DNA from 4 places in the Mesorhizobium sp. M2A.F.Ca.ET.043.02.1.1 genome. Region 1 is predicted to be linked to each of the others. Evidence: predicted binding sites of a transcription regulator. Region 1 holds the regulator's gene; each other region holds the start of a gene.
What was found. Region 1 encodes LexA, which represses DNA repair genes until DNA is damaged. Its sites were predicted from a motif close to TGTTCNNNNTGTGTTCNG; they were not measured.

Region 1 (3,842 bases):
CCGACCGGCCCGGTCCGGCCGGACAGCTACGATTTTTCCTTCGACAGCTACTTTAGCGGCATCGGCGGCAGCGGCTTTTTCCTGGGCGACCCAAAACTGTTGGCTCCGTCTTCGACGGCGACAACGGGGGCACCCTTCGGAGCGCGCATTGCGTCGGCCGTGGAAAACGCGCGCGAAGGGATCGCCGACCACATCCGGAGCAGCATTGGCGGTTCCGAAGGCGAGATCGCGGCGGCGCTGATCGTCGGCGTGCGCGCGGGCATTCCGGAAGCGATCAACGAGTCGATGCGACGGACCGGCATCTATCACATCATCTCGATCTCCGGCCTGCACATGGCGCTGGTCGCCGGCACGATCATGTTCCTGCTGCGCGGCGCCTTCGCGCTGTTTCCCGATTTCTCCTCCCGCCGCCCGGTGAAGAAATACGCCGCAGCGATCGCGCTGGCCTTGATCGCCGCTTACCTCGTCATCTCCGGCATCGTGGTGGCGGCCGAGCGAAGCTTCATCATGCTTGCGGTTATGCTTGTAGCGGTGCTCTTCGACCGCGCGGCTTTGACGATGCGCAACCTGGCAATCTCGGCGATTGCCGTCATCCTTGTCTCGCCACATGAAGTGGTCGGCCCGAGCTTCCAGATGTCCTTCGCCGCCACCGCGGCCCTGGTCGGCGCCTATGCCGGCTTTGCCGATTATCGCGCGGGCAAAACGACCGCGCCGCCGGTGAAGCGTTCGTTCCTGAGGTTCCTGTCGCGAAAACTGGCGGTTGGCGTGGGCGGCGCCGCTGTGACCTCGCTCATCGCCGGCAGCGCGACATTGCTGTTTGCGATCTGGCATTTTCAGCGCGTGTCGCCGCTCAGCCTGCTGGCCAATCTGGCGGTCATGCCGATCGTCTCGCTGATTGTCATGCCGTTCGCCGTGTTGAGCGCGCTCGCCATGCCGTTCGGCTTCGACGGTCCCTTCCTCTATGTGATGGGCAAGGGCCTGACAGCGATGATCTCCATTTCGGCATGGATTTCCGAGCGCTCGCCAGTCGATGCCGTGGGATTGATCTCGATCCAGTCGGTGCTGCTGGCGACAATCGCGCTCGTCATCGCGACCATGGCCACCACCTGGCTAAGGCTTGCCGCTGTGCCCTTCGCGCTCGCCGCGCTGCTGGCCATCCCGCATGTGCGCACGCCGGATGTGCTGATCTCGGAGGACGCGCATCTCGTGGCGATGCCGATCGGTGGCGGCGAGCTTGCCGTCAACCGCGAACGCTCCAACGAGTTCACCACCGACAATTGGAAGCGGGCGCTGAAGGCCGAGGACATCGTACCGCCGGAGACATTTGCCAAGGATGCTCTCGATATCGCCGACCCGGTCGACCTGCCGCCAGGCTCGCCCTTCTATTGCACCGGCGACCTCTGCATTGGCCGGCATCCGTCCAGCGCGATCGTGGCGCTCGCCGAAAACCGCGACAGCGCACGGCCCGCCTGCGGCTTTGCCGACCTCATCGTCATCAACGATGCGACGGCCTACAATCCCTGCTGGGATCAGCGCGTGCTTGTCGTCACCAAGCGCCAACTGGCGCGTGACGGCAGCGCCGCCGTCTTCTTCGATCCACAATCGGCAACCGCGCGAGCAACCATCCAATATGCGGTCGAAAAGCCATATCGGCCCTGGCACGAGCAGCGCAAATACACGCGCGAGGCGAGGGGACTGCCGCCTTATGAAAAGCCTGAGAGGGCCAAGCCCTCGAAGCCGGATCAGTAGCGGCGGATCAGCCCGACGAGCTTGCCCTGCACCTTGACCCGATCCGGCCCGAAGATGCGGGTCTCGTAGGCCGGGTTGGCGGCCTCCAGCGCGATCGAGGCGCCCTTGCGGCGGAAGCGCTTGAGCGTCGCTTCCTCATCATCGACGAGCGCCACCACGATCTCGCCCGGGCTCGCCGTGTTGGCGTTTCGGATGATGACGGTGTCGCCGTCGAAGATGCCGGCCTCGATCATCGAGTCGCCCTTGACCTCCAGCGCATAATGCTCGCCGCCCATGATCATGTCCGGCGGGACCGAGATCGAATGCGTCTGGTGCTGAATGGCGTCGATCGGCACACCGGCGGCGATGCGGCCCATCACCGGAATGGACACGGCTGAAGCGGCGTCGTCATCATTGCTGGGTGTCGGCGTACGTGAGGGCGCTGCCGGCTTGACCTCTCGACTTAGATTGCCCTGGCCGCCCTGGATGACGCTTGGCGAAAATTTCTTCGCGGCGTTCAGGCCGGGAGCGATCGAGTCGGGCAGGCGCAAGACTTCCAACGCGCGCGCCCGGTTCGGTAGCCGGCGAATGAAGCCGCGTTCTTCCAGCGCCGTGATCAGCCGATGGATGCCGGACTTCGAGGCGAGGTCGAGCGCTTCCTTCATCTCGTCGAAGGATGGAGGGATCCCGCTCTCCTTCAGGCGTTCATGGATGAACATCAGGAGTTCATGTTGTTTGCGCGTCAGCATTGGCGGCCCCCACGGGTTCCGAAACCAGAATCAGAAAAACAAACCCAGAACAAACACTATCTGTTCCAGTTGTGTTCCGCAACCGTTTAAAGTTTAATGAATTTCTTAAGGCGGGCGAAAGAATGTTGCATCCGACGGTGCCTGGCCGCCACCGGTTGGGCTGTGTCATTGATTCCGCTCGATTTTGCAATTCTCCTTATGCTGAAATTGAGAGGCGACATCGTCGCGGAGGTGCTGAAGGGATCCAGTCAGCTGACCCAACCATGTACCGTAACGTGAACGAAACGAACTCAAAATGCCAACCTTGGCGACGATTCCGATCCTCAGCCTTTGCCGTCTATGGACCAGCTAACATAGGACAGAAGGTTCTTGCCGGGTTGCGGACGGTGATGGGACAACCGCCTTGGTCGCCGGAGGGATGTAGCGGCCTGGGTCGAAATGGAGGCGGTAGCACATGAGGGGAATTCCCGATCTTGCCGAGGTCGTGGCGATGGACGCCGCGGACCCGCTGCGCCCCTTGCGCGATCGCTTTGTTCTGCCGGAAGGGGTGATATACCTTGATGGCAATTCACTGGGCGCCGCTTCGATCAATGTCTTCAACGAGATCGAGACGGCCGCGAAGCAGGAATGGGCGCAGGATCTCATCCGTGCCTGGAACACCGCCGGCTGGTTCGACATGCCTGTCAAGCTGGGCGACCGGCTCGGGCGTCTGATCGGCGCCGCGCCTGGCCAGACGGTCGTATGCGACACCACCTCGATCAACATCTACAAGGTCCTGCATGCGGCGCTCGCGATGCGACCCGACCGCTCGGTGATCGTTGCCGAAGGCGACAGCTTTCCGACCGACCTCTACATGGCGGAGGGGTGTCCTCGAAACGCGGCCCGGCGCGGTGCTGCGGCTCGAGGGCGTCGATGCGCCGACGATCGAGGAACTGATCGACGACCGTGTCGCGGTCATCCTGGTCAACCACGTCAATTACAAGTCCGGCCGGTTGCGCGATATGGCGGCCCTGACCCGCAAGGCCCATGACGCCGGCGCGCTGATCGTCTGGGACCTCTGCCACACGGCCGGCGCCCTGCCGGTGGATCTCGACGGCTCGAATGCCGATTTCGCGATCGGCTGCACCTACAAATATCTCAATGGCGGACCGGGCGCGCCTGCCTTCATCTATGCCGCCACCCGCCATCATCCCGACATCAGCCAGCCGCTCAGCGGCTGGTGGGGCCATGCCCGACCGTTCGCGTTCGAGCAGGGTTATGCCGCCGGCACGGGCATCCGGCGATTCCTGTGCGGAACGCAGCCGATGCTGTCGATGCGGGCGCTGAAAGGTTCGCTGGATCTCTGGGACGAAGTCGACATGACGG
Region 2 (3,842 bases), 3.2 Mb from region 1:
CATCCCCGCCTCGACCGACAAGGCGCTCGCCAAGATCGGCTCCTTGGCCAGCGATGCCGTCATCATCGATCTTGAGGACGCCGTCCTGCCCGCCGACAAGGCTGCCGCGCGCGATAGGGTCGCCGGCATTCTCGCCCGGCCCGAAAAACGCTGCGAGATGGTGGTGCGCATCAACGCCTTGGCCAGCGAATGGGGCGCCGACGATCTTCTGGCTGTCGCCAAGGCCGAGCCCGACGGCATTCTCCTGCCCAAGATCGGCACGCCGCGCGACATCCTCGATGCCGGCGACCTGCTCGACGACAATTTCGCGCCGGACAGCGTGAAACTATGGGCGATGATCGAGACGCCGAAAGCGCTGCTCAATATCGGCGCCATCGCCGAGCTCGGGCGCGATCCGGCTTCGAGGTTGGCTTGCTTCGTGGCCGGAACGAACGACCTGGTGAAGGCGACCGGCATTCTGGCGACGCCCGACCGTCGCTATCTGATGCCGTGGCTGATGCAGCTGGTTCTGGCGGCGCGGGCCGGCGGCCTCGACGTCATCGACGGCGTCGCCAATGATTTCCGCGACCTCGACGCTTTTGCCCGCGAATGCGCCGAGGGAGCCGCCATGGGCTTCGACGGCAAGTCGCTGATCCACCCGGCCCAGATCGAGCCGGCGAACCGCGCCTTTTCGCCGTCGCCCGAAGCACTTGCCGAGGCCCGTGCGATCCGGGATGCGTTCGCGCGGCCTGAAAATGCAGGCAAGGGGGTCATCGCGCTGGACGGCCGCATGGTCGAGCGGCTGCATCTGGCGCAAGCCGAGAAACTTCTGGCGAAGGCCGCGATCATCGGCGCATGATGCGCCGATACACATGATGGGTTCGAAAAATGAAACTCTACCGCTTTCTGTCCGGTCCGGACGATGCCACCTTCTGCCACAAGGTCACCGCCGCGCTGAACAAGGGCTGGCACCTGTTCGGCTCGCCGACCTATGCCTATGACAAGAAGACCAAGTCGATGCGCTGCGGCCAGGCCGTGGTGAAGGACGTCGAAGGCCAGGAATATACAGCCGACACCAAGCTCAGCGACTGGTAGAGCGCTGCGACCCTTCCACTTCGTCATCCTAGGGCGGAGCGACGCGAAGCGGAGCGCAGACCCTAGGATCCTGTGTGTTGGTTCTGGTGTATGGTTGAGGTGGGAAGGAGACCGAGTGGATCGTGGTCGTCCTTTCGGACAGGCCGTGGCATGGCCCGGTCCCTTCCCACCGGTGAACCATCAACCTGAACAGTTGCACGGGGCTGTTCGAAGCAGACCCCGCACCACAGGAAGAGGCGTGGACATGATAGCCCAGAACTATGTCGGCTGCGACATCTCCAAGCAGTGGCTCGACTTTTTTGATGAGACAAGCGGCCGTCTTCGGCGCATCGACAACCAGGCCGATGCGATCGCCGCCTATGTGGCAGGCCTTGATCCCAGTCGGGACTTCGTCGTCATGGAGGCGACAGGTGTCCATGACCGGCTGCTGCGCCATGCGCTGGCCAAGGCCGGCGTGCCGTTCTCGCGGCACAACCCGGCGCACACCCACCACTATTCGAAGTCGACGCGCCGGCGCGCCAAGACCGATCCTCTCGATGCCAGGATGCTGAGCGACTATGGCCGTCGCTATAACCCTGAGGCCGAGCCGGCGCCGAGCGAAGAAGTCGAGCGGCTTCAATCGCTTGCCGGCCACCGCGATCATTTGGTCGAGATGCGGGCAGCGCTGAAGAAGCACCTCGCCGAGGCTTTCGAGGAGGCCGTCATTGCCGATCTGGAAGAGACGATCGCCTTCCTCGACACGCGTATCAAGGCGTTCGAGAGCCAGATTGCCGAAGTCATTCGTCAAAACCAGGACACCGCTCGCGACCATGCGCTGATGGTCTCCGTGCCCGGTGTCTCCAATGTCGGCGCGCTCTCTTTGCTGGCGCTCCTGCCCGAGCTCGGCCAGCGCTCACCCAAGGCGATCGCCGCGCTCGCCGGCCTTGCCCCGTTCGACAACAAGAGCGGCAAGCTCAGCCGCAGGAGCCAGATCCAGGGCGGGCGATCACGCGTGCGTCGCGCCCTCTATATGGCTGCCCTCACCGCCATCAGAACCTGTGAGCGCTTCAAGACCTTCTATACCGCACTTGCTGCCCGCTCAGGGTCCAAGAAACTCGCCATCATCGCCGTCGCAAGGAAGCTCCTGGTCGTCCTCAACGCCATCATGCGCGACAAAACCGCATTCGCGTGAACACAGTTGCCATGCCGTTACCTGAGCCGAAAAGCGCAGCGTGTCAGAATGTAGGGGATATTTGCGGTGTCGGGGGTATGCGTTCCGTTCTACACCGCGAGCTTGGTGTTGATGGAACGGCATGGATCCTAGGGTCTACGCGCGTCGCTTCGCTCCTTGCTTCGCCCTAGGATGACGAGGTGCATAGGATGAACGAGGTGCACTACCCCGCCGCCGCCTGCTCGGCGGCTTCCTCGATCCGCTCCATGTCGTCGTCCGACAGGCCGAAATGGTGGCCGATCTCGTGGATCAGGACGTGGGTGACGATGTCGCCCAGCGTCTCCTCGTTCTCGGCCCAGTAATCGAGGATGGCGCGGCGGTAGAGCGTGACGCGGTTCGGACCCTCGCCGGTCTGCGGGTTCCAGCGCTCGGCGATGCCGCGTCCCTCGAACAGGCCGAGCAGGTCGAAGGGCGTCTCCAGCGACAGGTCGTCCATGATCTCGTCGGTCGGGAATTCGGCGATCTGGATGACGATCTCGCCGGTGAGCTGGCGGAACTCGTCCGGCAGATGGGCATAGGCCTCCAGCGCCATGAGCTCCAGCTCGTCCATCGACGGCGAGAGCTGATCGTGCCAGGTGCGGGTCTTGTAGATGCGGGCCATGAAACGTCCTTTGATCCCGGCATATAGGCTTTCGCGGCTTTGGAGGCAAATGAGCCGGCTGGCCGTCCGCCTTCAGGGTAAAAGGCGAAGGAATAAATTCCTTCTGACTCTGCTTGACTCTTCCGGGCCCCTCTGGAATCTATAAGAACATAACAGGAACAATTTCTGCCGGAAGTGAACGTCATGGCGATGAGCGCCGTGGCGCGGGACACTGTTTTTGCCCTGCGCCGCCAGATCGCGAAGATCGAGGGAACGCTGCCCGAGCGCCTGCAGGCGCCAGTTGCTGCCACTGCGGATGCCGCCAAGTCGGATATGACGCTTGTCCGGCGCGGCCTCGCGGTGGCCTCGCCGGATGCCTTCCTGCGCACCGGCATCGACCGCCTCGACACCGCCCTTGGCGGCGGCCTGCCCAGGGCGGCGCTCAGCGAAATCCATGGGCTGGAGACCCGCGATGCCGGCGCGGTCGCCGGCTTCGCGCTCTCGCTCGTAAGCCTGATCCTCAAGGAGAAGCAGGGCCTGCCGATCCTCTGGGTCGGCACGTCGGAAATCTTTCACGAGGCCGGCCTGCCCTATGCCAGGGGCCTTCATGCCCTGTTCGGCATCGAGCCGGAACAACTGCTGTTTTCCGAGGCGCCGAAACTGCTCGACGCGCTGTGGATCGCCGAGGAGGCCGCCCGCATGACGGCCTTCGCCGCGGTCATCCTCGAAATACGCGGCAGCCCGCGGCTTCTCGACCTCACCGCCACGCGCCGGCTGCACGCCCGCGCCCAGAACGCCGGCCGTCCGCTGCTGTTGCTGCGCCAGGCCGGCGAGGCCGATCCAACCGCCGCCCCGGTGCGCCTCATCGTCTCGGCGGCGCCGGCGGCGAACCGCGAGACGGTCGCCGGACCGCTCGCCGGCTCGATCGGCCGCCCTGCCTTCAAGGTCGATATCGGCAAGAGCCGCACGGCCCTGCCC
Region 3 (3,842 bases), 380 kb from region 1:
CGTCCGGGTTAAGCACGACTTTGCGGTTGCCGATGCCATAAGCGAAATTGGCCGCGTATTTGGCGCCGAGATCCTGCCCGGCCTGGCGGTTGATTTCGACGAAGCGGACGTTGAGCTGCACCTGTTGCGAGGACGAGATATTCACCGAGTTGATGACTTCCTCGTTGCCGGAAAAGCGCGACGCTATCTTGCTGGCCTTATCTGCAGCGACCGCATCCTCGGCCTCGCCCGACAGCACGACGCGGCCGTTTGCCGAGCCGACCTTGATCTTGGCGTCGGGCACGCTGGCGCGGATGGTGCTGGCCAACTGGTCAGTATCCAGCGTCACCTCGATGTCGATGGTGCCGACAAGCTGCTTGTTCTGGTCGAACAGGGCGATGCCTGTGGTGCCGAGATTGTTGCCGAGCACATAGAAGGACTTGTCGGTCAGCGGGTTGACGTTGGCGATCTCCGGATCGCCGATGACGATCTGGTAGAAGGCGGCGCTCGTCATGATCGTCTTCGGCTTGCCCTTGGCGACCTTGATCGAGGCGTTCTTGTTCGCCGAGACATAGACGACGTCATTGCCCGCCCTTGCCGGCGCGGCGGCGCCAAGCATAGCCGCCACGAGCGCGATCGCGCCGAGAAGACGCCATCCCCCGGTCGTCCGAAATGCATCAAACCCGAACATCTTGTCCCGTCCCCGCCGGTCCCCACCGGCTATTGCTGCAGTTCCTGCGGCGGTTCCCGTGAAGGAACCTTGTATTCTTCGACTTTCTCGCCGCGCGTCACGATCACCGTCCTGAATTTCGGCTCGTCCTGGTCCTTCGTCACCGCATTGATGAGCGAGGCCGCACTTGCCTCGGCGTTTGCGGCAACCGAGCCGCCGAAGGAAGAGATCGTCGTAAGCCCGCTTTTGCTGGCACTGGCGTCAGCCGCGGACCGCAACGACAGCGACAAAGTGCCGACGGTGCGGGCGAGCGCCACTTTCTGCGCCCCTTCGTTGGTCACCTCGATGGTGACGGAATTGGCGACCTGCGGCTCGGTCTTGCGCTCGTCAGCGCCCTGCCCGACCGAAAGCACCTTGGCGTCGGAGACCACAATCTCGGAGGTGACCGTCGAGCCGGCCGCCCCTTGCGCGTTTTTGGATACTTCCTGGATGTCGCCCGCATCGCGCGTCAGGACGACGTCGACCCGGTCTCCCGGCGTGACGAAGCCGCCGACACCTGCGATTTCGTCAGTGCGGATGGTGACGGCCCGCATGCCCGGCGACAGCATGTTGGACAGCGTGGCGCGACCGTTCGGTCCCGATAGTTTGGTGAGCAGCACCGGTTCGTTGACCTCGATCGGGGACAGCACCACGCGGCTGCCGTCGGCAAGCAGCTTGTCGATCGTCGGGAAAGCGCCTTGCGGCAGCGAATCCTGCGGCCACGGGATCTCGGCCAGTTGCGGCCGTCCGAGCTCCATTCCATAGCGCAGCGGCGCTTGAGCCACCACGATGGTCTTGAATTCGACCTTGGGCTGCTGCGGAGCTTCGACCGTGACCACCTTGATCTCGGACTGAGCCTTTGCCTGGCTCTTGACCCAAAAATCCGCCGCAAAGATCGAGATCGCGCCGAAGACGGCTGCGATACCGATCATGGTTATGGCCCTGCCCCGCACAACGAAACCCCTGACGCCCGTGGTCTTTTGTTGGTTTGGGCCTCACGCTAGGCGTTAATGTTAAAGAATCAGGAATCCCGTGACCCGCCGATCGCCCTATTTCGGCCGGCTTGGTTATCGAATGGTTTTGGAATAAGAGACAGTTTGATCCCTGAACGGAACAGGAACTCGTTCGCCCGCCAAAAGCGTGGCAGTATCGAGCCGTGATTCGCATTACCGGACGCCAGGCCCAGCATGGACGACAGCAACGACCTCTTCGGCAAGATGGAAAAGCAGGCACAGCCGGTGCGCGCGCCCTCGCGCCCCGCCGATCCCCTGGTGCAGGCCGCCAAGCGCTCGACCGCCGCCCGCGACGGCAGCGAAAGCTACAGCGCCGCCGATATCGAGGTGCTGGAGGGGCTCGAGCCGGTGCGACGCCGTCCGGGCATGTATATCGGCGGCACCGACGACAAGGCGATGCACCACCTGTTCGCCGAGGTCATCGACAATTCGATGGACGAAGCCGTGGCCGGCCACGCCACCTTCATCGATGTCGAGCTTTCCGCCGACGGCTTCCTGACCGTCACCGACAATGGCCGCGGCATCCCGGTCGACCCGCATCCGAAATTCAAGAAGCCGGCGCTCGAAGTCATCATGACGACGCTGCATTCGGGCGGCAAGTTCGACTCCAAGGTCTATGAGACCTCTGGCGGCCTGCACGGCGTCGGAGTTTCGGTCGTCAACGCGCTGTCCGACCATCTCGAGGTCGAGGTCGCGCGCGGCCGTCAGCTCTACCGTCAGCGTTTTTCCCGCGGCGTCCCGGTCAGCGGCCTCGAGCATCTGGGCGAGGTTCATAACCGCCGCGGCACGAGGACCCGCTTCCACCCCGACGAGCAGATCTTCGGCAAGGGCGCCGCCTTCGAGCCGGCGCGGCTTTATCGCATGGCGCGCTCGAAGGCCTATCTGTTCGGCGGCGTCGAGATCCGCTGGACCTGCGATCCTTCGCTGATCAAGGAGAAGGACCAGACGCCGGCCAAGGCCGAGTTTCATTTCCCCGGCGGCCTGAAGGACTATCTCAAGGCGACGCTGGGCGACGAGTTCCAGGTCACACGCGAGGTTTTTGCCGGCAAGAGCGACAAGCAGGGTGGCCACGGTTCGCTGGAATGGGCGGTGACCTGGTTCGGCGGCGACGGGTTCCTCAACTCCTACTGCAATACGATTCCAACTCCCGAAGGCGGCACGCATGAGGCCGGCTTCCGCAATGTGCTGGCGCGCGGACTGCGCGCCTATGCCGACCTGATCGGCAATAAGCGCGCCTCTATCATCACCACCGAGGACGTGATGATCTCGGCCGCCGGCATGCTGTCGGTGTTCATTCGCGAGCCGGAATTCGTCGGCCAGACCAAGGACAGGCTGGCGACCATCGAGGCGATGCGCATCGTCGAAAACGCCATCCGCGACCCATTCGACCATTGGCTTGCCGACAATCCGCAGGAAGCCTCGAAGCTTCTCGAATGGGTCATCGCGCGCGCCGACGAGCGTGTGCGCCGCCGCCAGGAAAAGGAAGTCTCGCGCAAGAGCGCGGTGCGCAAGCTGCGCCTTCCGGGCAAGCTCGCCGATTGCACGCAAAATGCGGCCGCCGGCGCCGAGATCTTCATCGTCGAGGGCGACTCGGCCGGCGGCTCGGCCAAGCAGGCGCGCGACCGCGCCAGCCAGGCGGTGCTGCCGCTGCGCGGCAAGATCCTCAACGTCGCCAGCGCCGGCAACGACAAGCTTGCCGCCAACCAGCAGATTTCCGACCTCATCCAGGCGCTCGGCTGCGGCACGCGCTCGAAATACCGCGACGAGGACCTGCGCTACGACCGCGTGATCATCATGACCGACGCCGACGTCGATGGGGCGCACATCGCCTCGCTGTTGATCACCTTCTTCTATCAGGAGATGCCGAACCTGATCCGCGGCGGCCATCTCTACATGGCCGTGCCGCCACTCTATTCGATCCGGCAGGGCGGCAAGGTCGGCTACGCCCGCGACGACGCGCACAAGGACGAATTGCTGCGTACCGAGTTCACCGGGCGCGGCAAGGTCGAGATCGGCCGCTTCAAGGGCCTGGGCGAGATGATGGCCTCGCAGCTCAAGGAGACCACGATGGATCCGAAGAAGCGCACTCTTCTGCGGGTCGATGTGATCGACGCCGAGCAGGCCACCAAGGATGCCGTCGA
Region 4 (3,842 bases), 3.3 Mb from region 1:
AGACCTCGATCTGCCACTGCACCGACTGCCAGCAACTGACCGGCACGGCATTCCGCGTCACCGTTCCGGCACCGGAAAGCGACTACAAGATCATCAAGGGCGCGCCGAAGATCTACATCAAGGTCGTGGCAAGCGGCGCTAGGCGCGCCCAGGCCTTTTGCGCCGACTGCGGCTCGCATCTTTATGCAACGTCTGTCGGCGACGGTCCGAAGGTCTATGGCATCAGGGTCGGGACCGCCAGCCAGCGTCAGGACCTGGTTCCCAGACAACAGAAATGGCACAGGTCGGCGTTGCACTGGCTGCCGGAATTCGAAGGCATGACGACTCTCGAAGAGCAGTAGGCTATTCGGCGTCCTCGACGACCCTGAGCCTCAACTGGCCCGTCTTGGTGTCCGCCACACGCGCGCCGCCTTCGGCCTTCGCCGGGCGCGGCGCCTCGGTCTCGCCCTCGGCGAATTCCAGCGCCTCGATCTTCTGGCCGCGCTTGGTGACCTTCGACGTCGAGACCAGAATGTCGTCGATGTCCTTGGCCGCTTGGCCGAAATGCGTCTGCAGCCGGCGCACCCGCTCGTCGACCCTGGCCACATCCTCCATCAGCCGGATGACCTCGCCCTGGATCAGATGCGCCTGCTCGCGCATGCGGGCGTCCTTGAGGATCGCTTGGATAACCTGGATCGACAGCATCAATAGCGACGGCGAGACGATGACGACGCGGGCGCGGTGCGCCTTCTGCACCACCGCCTCGAAATTCTCGTGGATTTCCGCGAACACCGATTCCGAAGGCACGAACATGAAGGCGGTGTCCTGCGTCTCGCCCTGGATTAGGTATTTTTCCGCGATATCGCGGATATGAACCTCGATGTCGCGCCGAAAGGCCTGCGCCGCCACCTTCTGCATGTCGGCGCCCTCGGCGGCGCGGATGGAGTTCCACGCTTCCAGCGGGAACTTGGCGTCGATGGCCAGCATCGGCGCGCCGTTGGGCATTCGCACCAGGCAGTCTGGCCGGCTGCCATTGCTGAGGCTGGCCTGGAACTCATAGGCGCCGTGCGGCAGCCCGTCGGCGACGATCGCTTCCATCCGCGATTGGCCGAAGGCGCCGCGCGTCTGCTTGTTGGAGAGGATCGCCTGCAGCTGCACGACCTGCCCGGCAAGCGACTGGATATTGCCCTGCGCGGTGTCGATCACCGCCAGCCGCTCCTGCAGCTTGGCCAGGCTTTCATGCGTCGACTTGGTCTGCTCGGCCATGGTCTGGCCGATGCGGCCGGTCATGGCGTCGAGCCGCTGCCCGAGCGATTGCGTAAGCTCCGCCTGCCTGGCGCCGAAGACGTCGGCGATCGCGCCCATGCGCCCCTGCATCTCGGCCTGCGCCTGCATGATGTCGGCCATCCGCGCCTCGGTGTCACGGGCATGGTCGGCCGCTTCCGCCGCGGCGACCGCGCGCGCCTTGGCGGCGCGCCACAGGGCGATGACGAGCGCGGCGAACAGCACGACGAATACGACAGCGACGATACCAAGCGCCTGGCCGAGCGTGACCGTGGTGGCGCCGAGCCGCGCGACCGGCTGCGAAAGGATGGAGGTCATGTCGTTCATGTGCGCAGCATAACCGATTCGCATCGCCGGCACAGATCAAAACGTGAGCAGGGAAAAGCTGCCCCCGTTGACGCTTCTCCAGCGAAGTCTTAGGTGAGACGCCATGTCGATCAAGCCGCTCATCATCCTTCCCGATCCCGTCCTGCGCCAGGTTTCCAAGCCGGTCGAGCGCGTCGATGCCGATTTGCGCAAGCTCGCCGACGACATGCTGGAGACCATGTATGACGCGCCGGGCATCGGCCTTGCGGCGATCCAGATCGGTGAGCCTCGTCGGCTCCTGGTCATCGACCTCGCCAAGGAAGGCGAGGAGCCTCAGCCGCATGTCTTCATCAATCCCGAAGTGCTCGAGAGTTCCGACCAGCGTTCCGTCTATGAGGAAGGCTGCCTGTCGATTCCCGATTATTATGCCGAGGTCGAGCGCCCGGCTTCCGTGCGGGTGAAATATCTCGACCGCGAGGGTAAGCTGCAGGAGATACAGGCGGAAGGCCTAATGGCCACCTGCCTGCAGCACGAGATCGACCATCTCAACGGCGTGCTGTTCATCGACCGCATCTCGAAGCTGAAGCGCGACATGGTGGTGCGCAAGTTCAAGAAGCTCGCCAAGGACAAGGCGCCGGGCAAGATGGTGGGCTGAGGGCCGTTTCGGCCGCGCGAGCACTTGAGCCTCCCGTAAGACAGGATCGCAGGACCTCATGCCGCATCGCGTCATCTTCATGGGCACGCCGGACTTTTCCGTGCCGACCTTGCGCGCCATCGCCGAAGCCGGTCACGAGATCGCGGCCGTCTACACGCAGCCGCCGCGTGCCGCCGGCCGGCGCGGGCTGGAACTGACGCCGTCGCCGGTGCAGCGCGAGGCCGAGCGGCTGGGGCTTGAAGTGCGGACGCCGACATCGCTGAAGGGCGAAGCCGAGCAGGTGTCATTCGCGGCCCTGCAGGCCGATGTCGCCGTGGTCGTCGCCTATGGATTGCTGCTGCCGAAAGCCATTCTGGACGCGCCGAGGCTCGGCTGCCTCAACGGCCATGCCTCGCTTTTGCCACGCTGGCGTGGTGCTGCTCCCATCCGGCGCGCCGTCATGGCGGGCGACGCCTTGACCGGCATAATGGTCATGAAGATGGAAGAGGGTCTGGATACCGGGCCGGTGGCTTTGGTTGAAAAAGTCGCCATCGCACCCGATATGACGGCCGGCGAATTGCATGACCGCCTGATGGTTCAGGGCGCCTCGCTGATGGTCGAGGCGCTCGCGCAGTTGGGGATAAATTGTCTGACATTTACCCCGCAGGCGGCGGAAGGGGTGACCTACGCCCGAAAGATCGATAAATCGGAGACACGCGTAGACTGGACGCGGCCTTCTGGCGAAGTCCACAATCACATTCGCGGCCTCTCGCCCTTTCCGGGCGCGTGGTGCGAGGTCGAAATTGGCGGCCGCATGGAGCGGCTGAAACTGCTTCGCTCGGCGCTCTCGGAGGGCGTCGGCGAGTCGGGAGGAATTCTCGATGACCGGCTGACGGTCGCCTGCGGATCGGGCGCGGTCAGGCTGGTCGAAGTTCAACGGGCGGGCGGAAAGCCTGCCGCCGCGCAGGAGTTCTTGCGCGGCGCCAAGATCGCAAAAGGAACGAAACTGACATGAGCATGATGTCGATACGCGCGGCGACGCCGCGGGATCGCGAGGCGATCCGCCTCGTCGAAGAACATGCCTTTGGCCAGCAGGCGGAAGCCGGGCTGGTCGATGCCCTGGTCACCGGCGGCGACGCGGTCGTCGAGCTGGTTGCCGAGGAAGACGGCCAGGTCGTCGGCCACATCCTGTTTTCCAGGCTTTACGTGCAGAGTGGCGGCAAGCGTTTCGCGGCCGTCGCCCTGGCGCCGCTGGCGGTCGAACCCTCCTTCCACGGCACCGGCATCGGCGGTGCGCTGATCCGCGAGGCGCATATCCGCCTCAAGGAAGCCGGCGAGACGCTGGCCGTTGTCCTGGGCGATCCCGTCTACTACGGCCGCTTCGGCTACACCCATGGCCGCGCCGCAAATTTCGACAGCGAGTATCAGGGCGAGGCGCTGCAGGCGCTGGCCTGGGGCGATGCGCCCGAGACCGGCAGGCTGGTCTACGCTTCCGCTTTCACTGCCTTGGCCGCCTAGGCTAAGGCAAAGCACAAGCTGGCATGCCGCGTTTTCGGCTCGATATCGAATATGACGGCAGCCAGTTCGCGGGCTGGCAGCATCAGGTCGACCAGCCCTCGGTGCAGCAGGCGATCGAGCA

Region 2: EJ068_RS14750 (metallopeptidase family protein) is a predicted target of LexA. The motif match lies at 3,029-3,046, and genes of this name have one in related genera.
Region 3: parE (DNA topoisomerase IV subunit B) is a predicted target of LexA. The motif match lies at 1,793-1,810, and genes of this name have one in related genera.
Region 4: EJ068_RS15790 (DNA recombination protein RmuC) is a predicted target of LexA. The motif match lies at 1,623-1,640, and genes of this name have one in related genera.

The regions. Positions count from the first base shown of each region.
Region 1 is NZ_CP034445.1:6,658,048-6,661,889, reverse strand. It holds gene EJ068_RS32230 (ComEC/Rec2 family competence protein) at 1-1,749, shown strand, start outside; gene lexA (transcriptional repressor LexA) at 1,743-2,477, opposite strand; partial or broken gene kynU (kynureninase) at 2,932-3,842, shown strand, end outside.
Region 2 is NZ_CP034445.1:3,109,469-3,113,310, forward strand. It holds gene EJ068_RS14735 (CoA ester lyase) at 1-838, shown strand, start outside; gene EJ068_RS14740 (DUF1737 domain-containing protein) at 868-1,074, shown strand; gene EJ068_RS14745 (IS110 family transposase) at 1,319-2,245, shown strand; gene EJ068_RS14750 (metallopeptidase family protein) at 2,448-2,885, opposite strand; gene EJ068_RS33310 (hypothetical protein) at 3,069-3,842, shown strand, end outside.
Region 3 is NZ_CP034445.1:341,441-345,282, forward strand. It holds gene EJ068_RS01650 (type II and III secretion system protein family protein) at 1-598, opposite strand, end outside; gene cpaB (Flp pilus assembly protein CpaB) at 700-1,620, opposite strand; gene parE (DNA topoisomerase IV subunit B) at 1,876-3,842, shown strand, end outside.
Region 4 is NZ_CP034445.1:3,318,474-3,322,315, forward strand. It holds gene EJ068_RS15785 (GFA family protein) at 1-341, shown strand, start outside; gene EJ068_RS15790 (DNA recombination protein RmuC) at 343-1,590, opposite strand; gene def (peptide deformylase) at 1,694-2,224, shown strand; gene fmt (methionyl-tRNA formyltransferase) at 2,283-3,218, shown strand; gene EJ068_RS15805 (N-acetyltransferase) at 3,215-3,721, shown strand; gene truA (tRNA pseudouridine(38-40) synthase TruA) at 3,745-3,842, shown strand, end outside.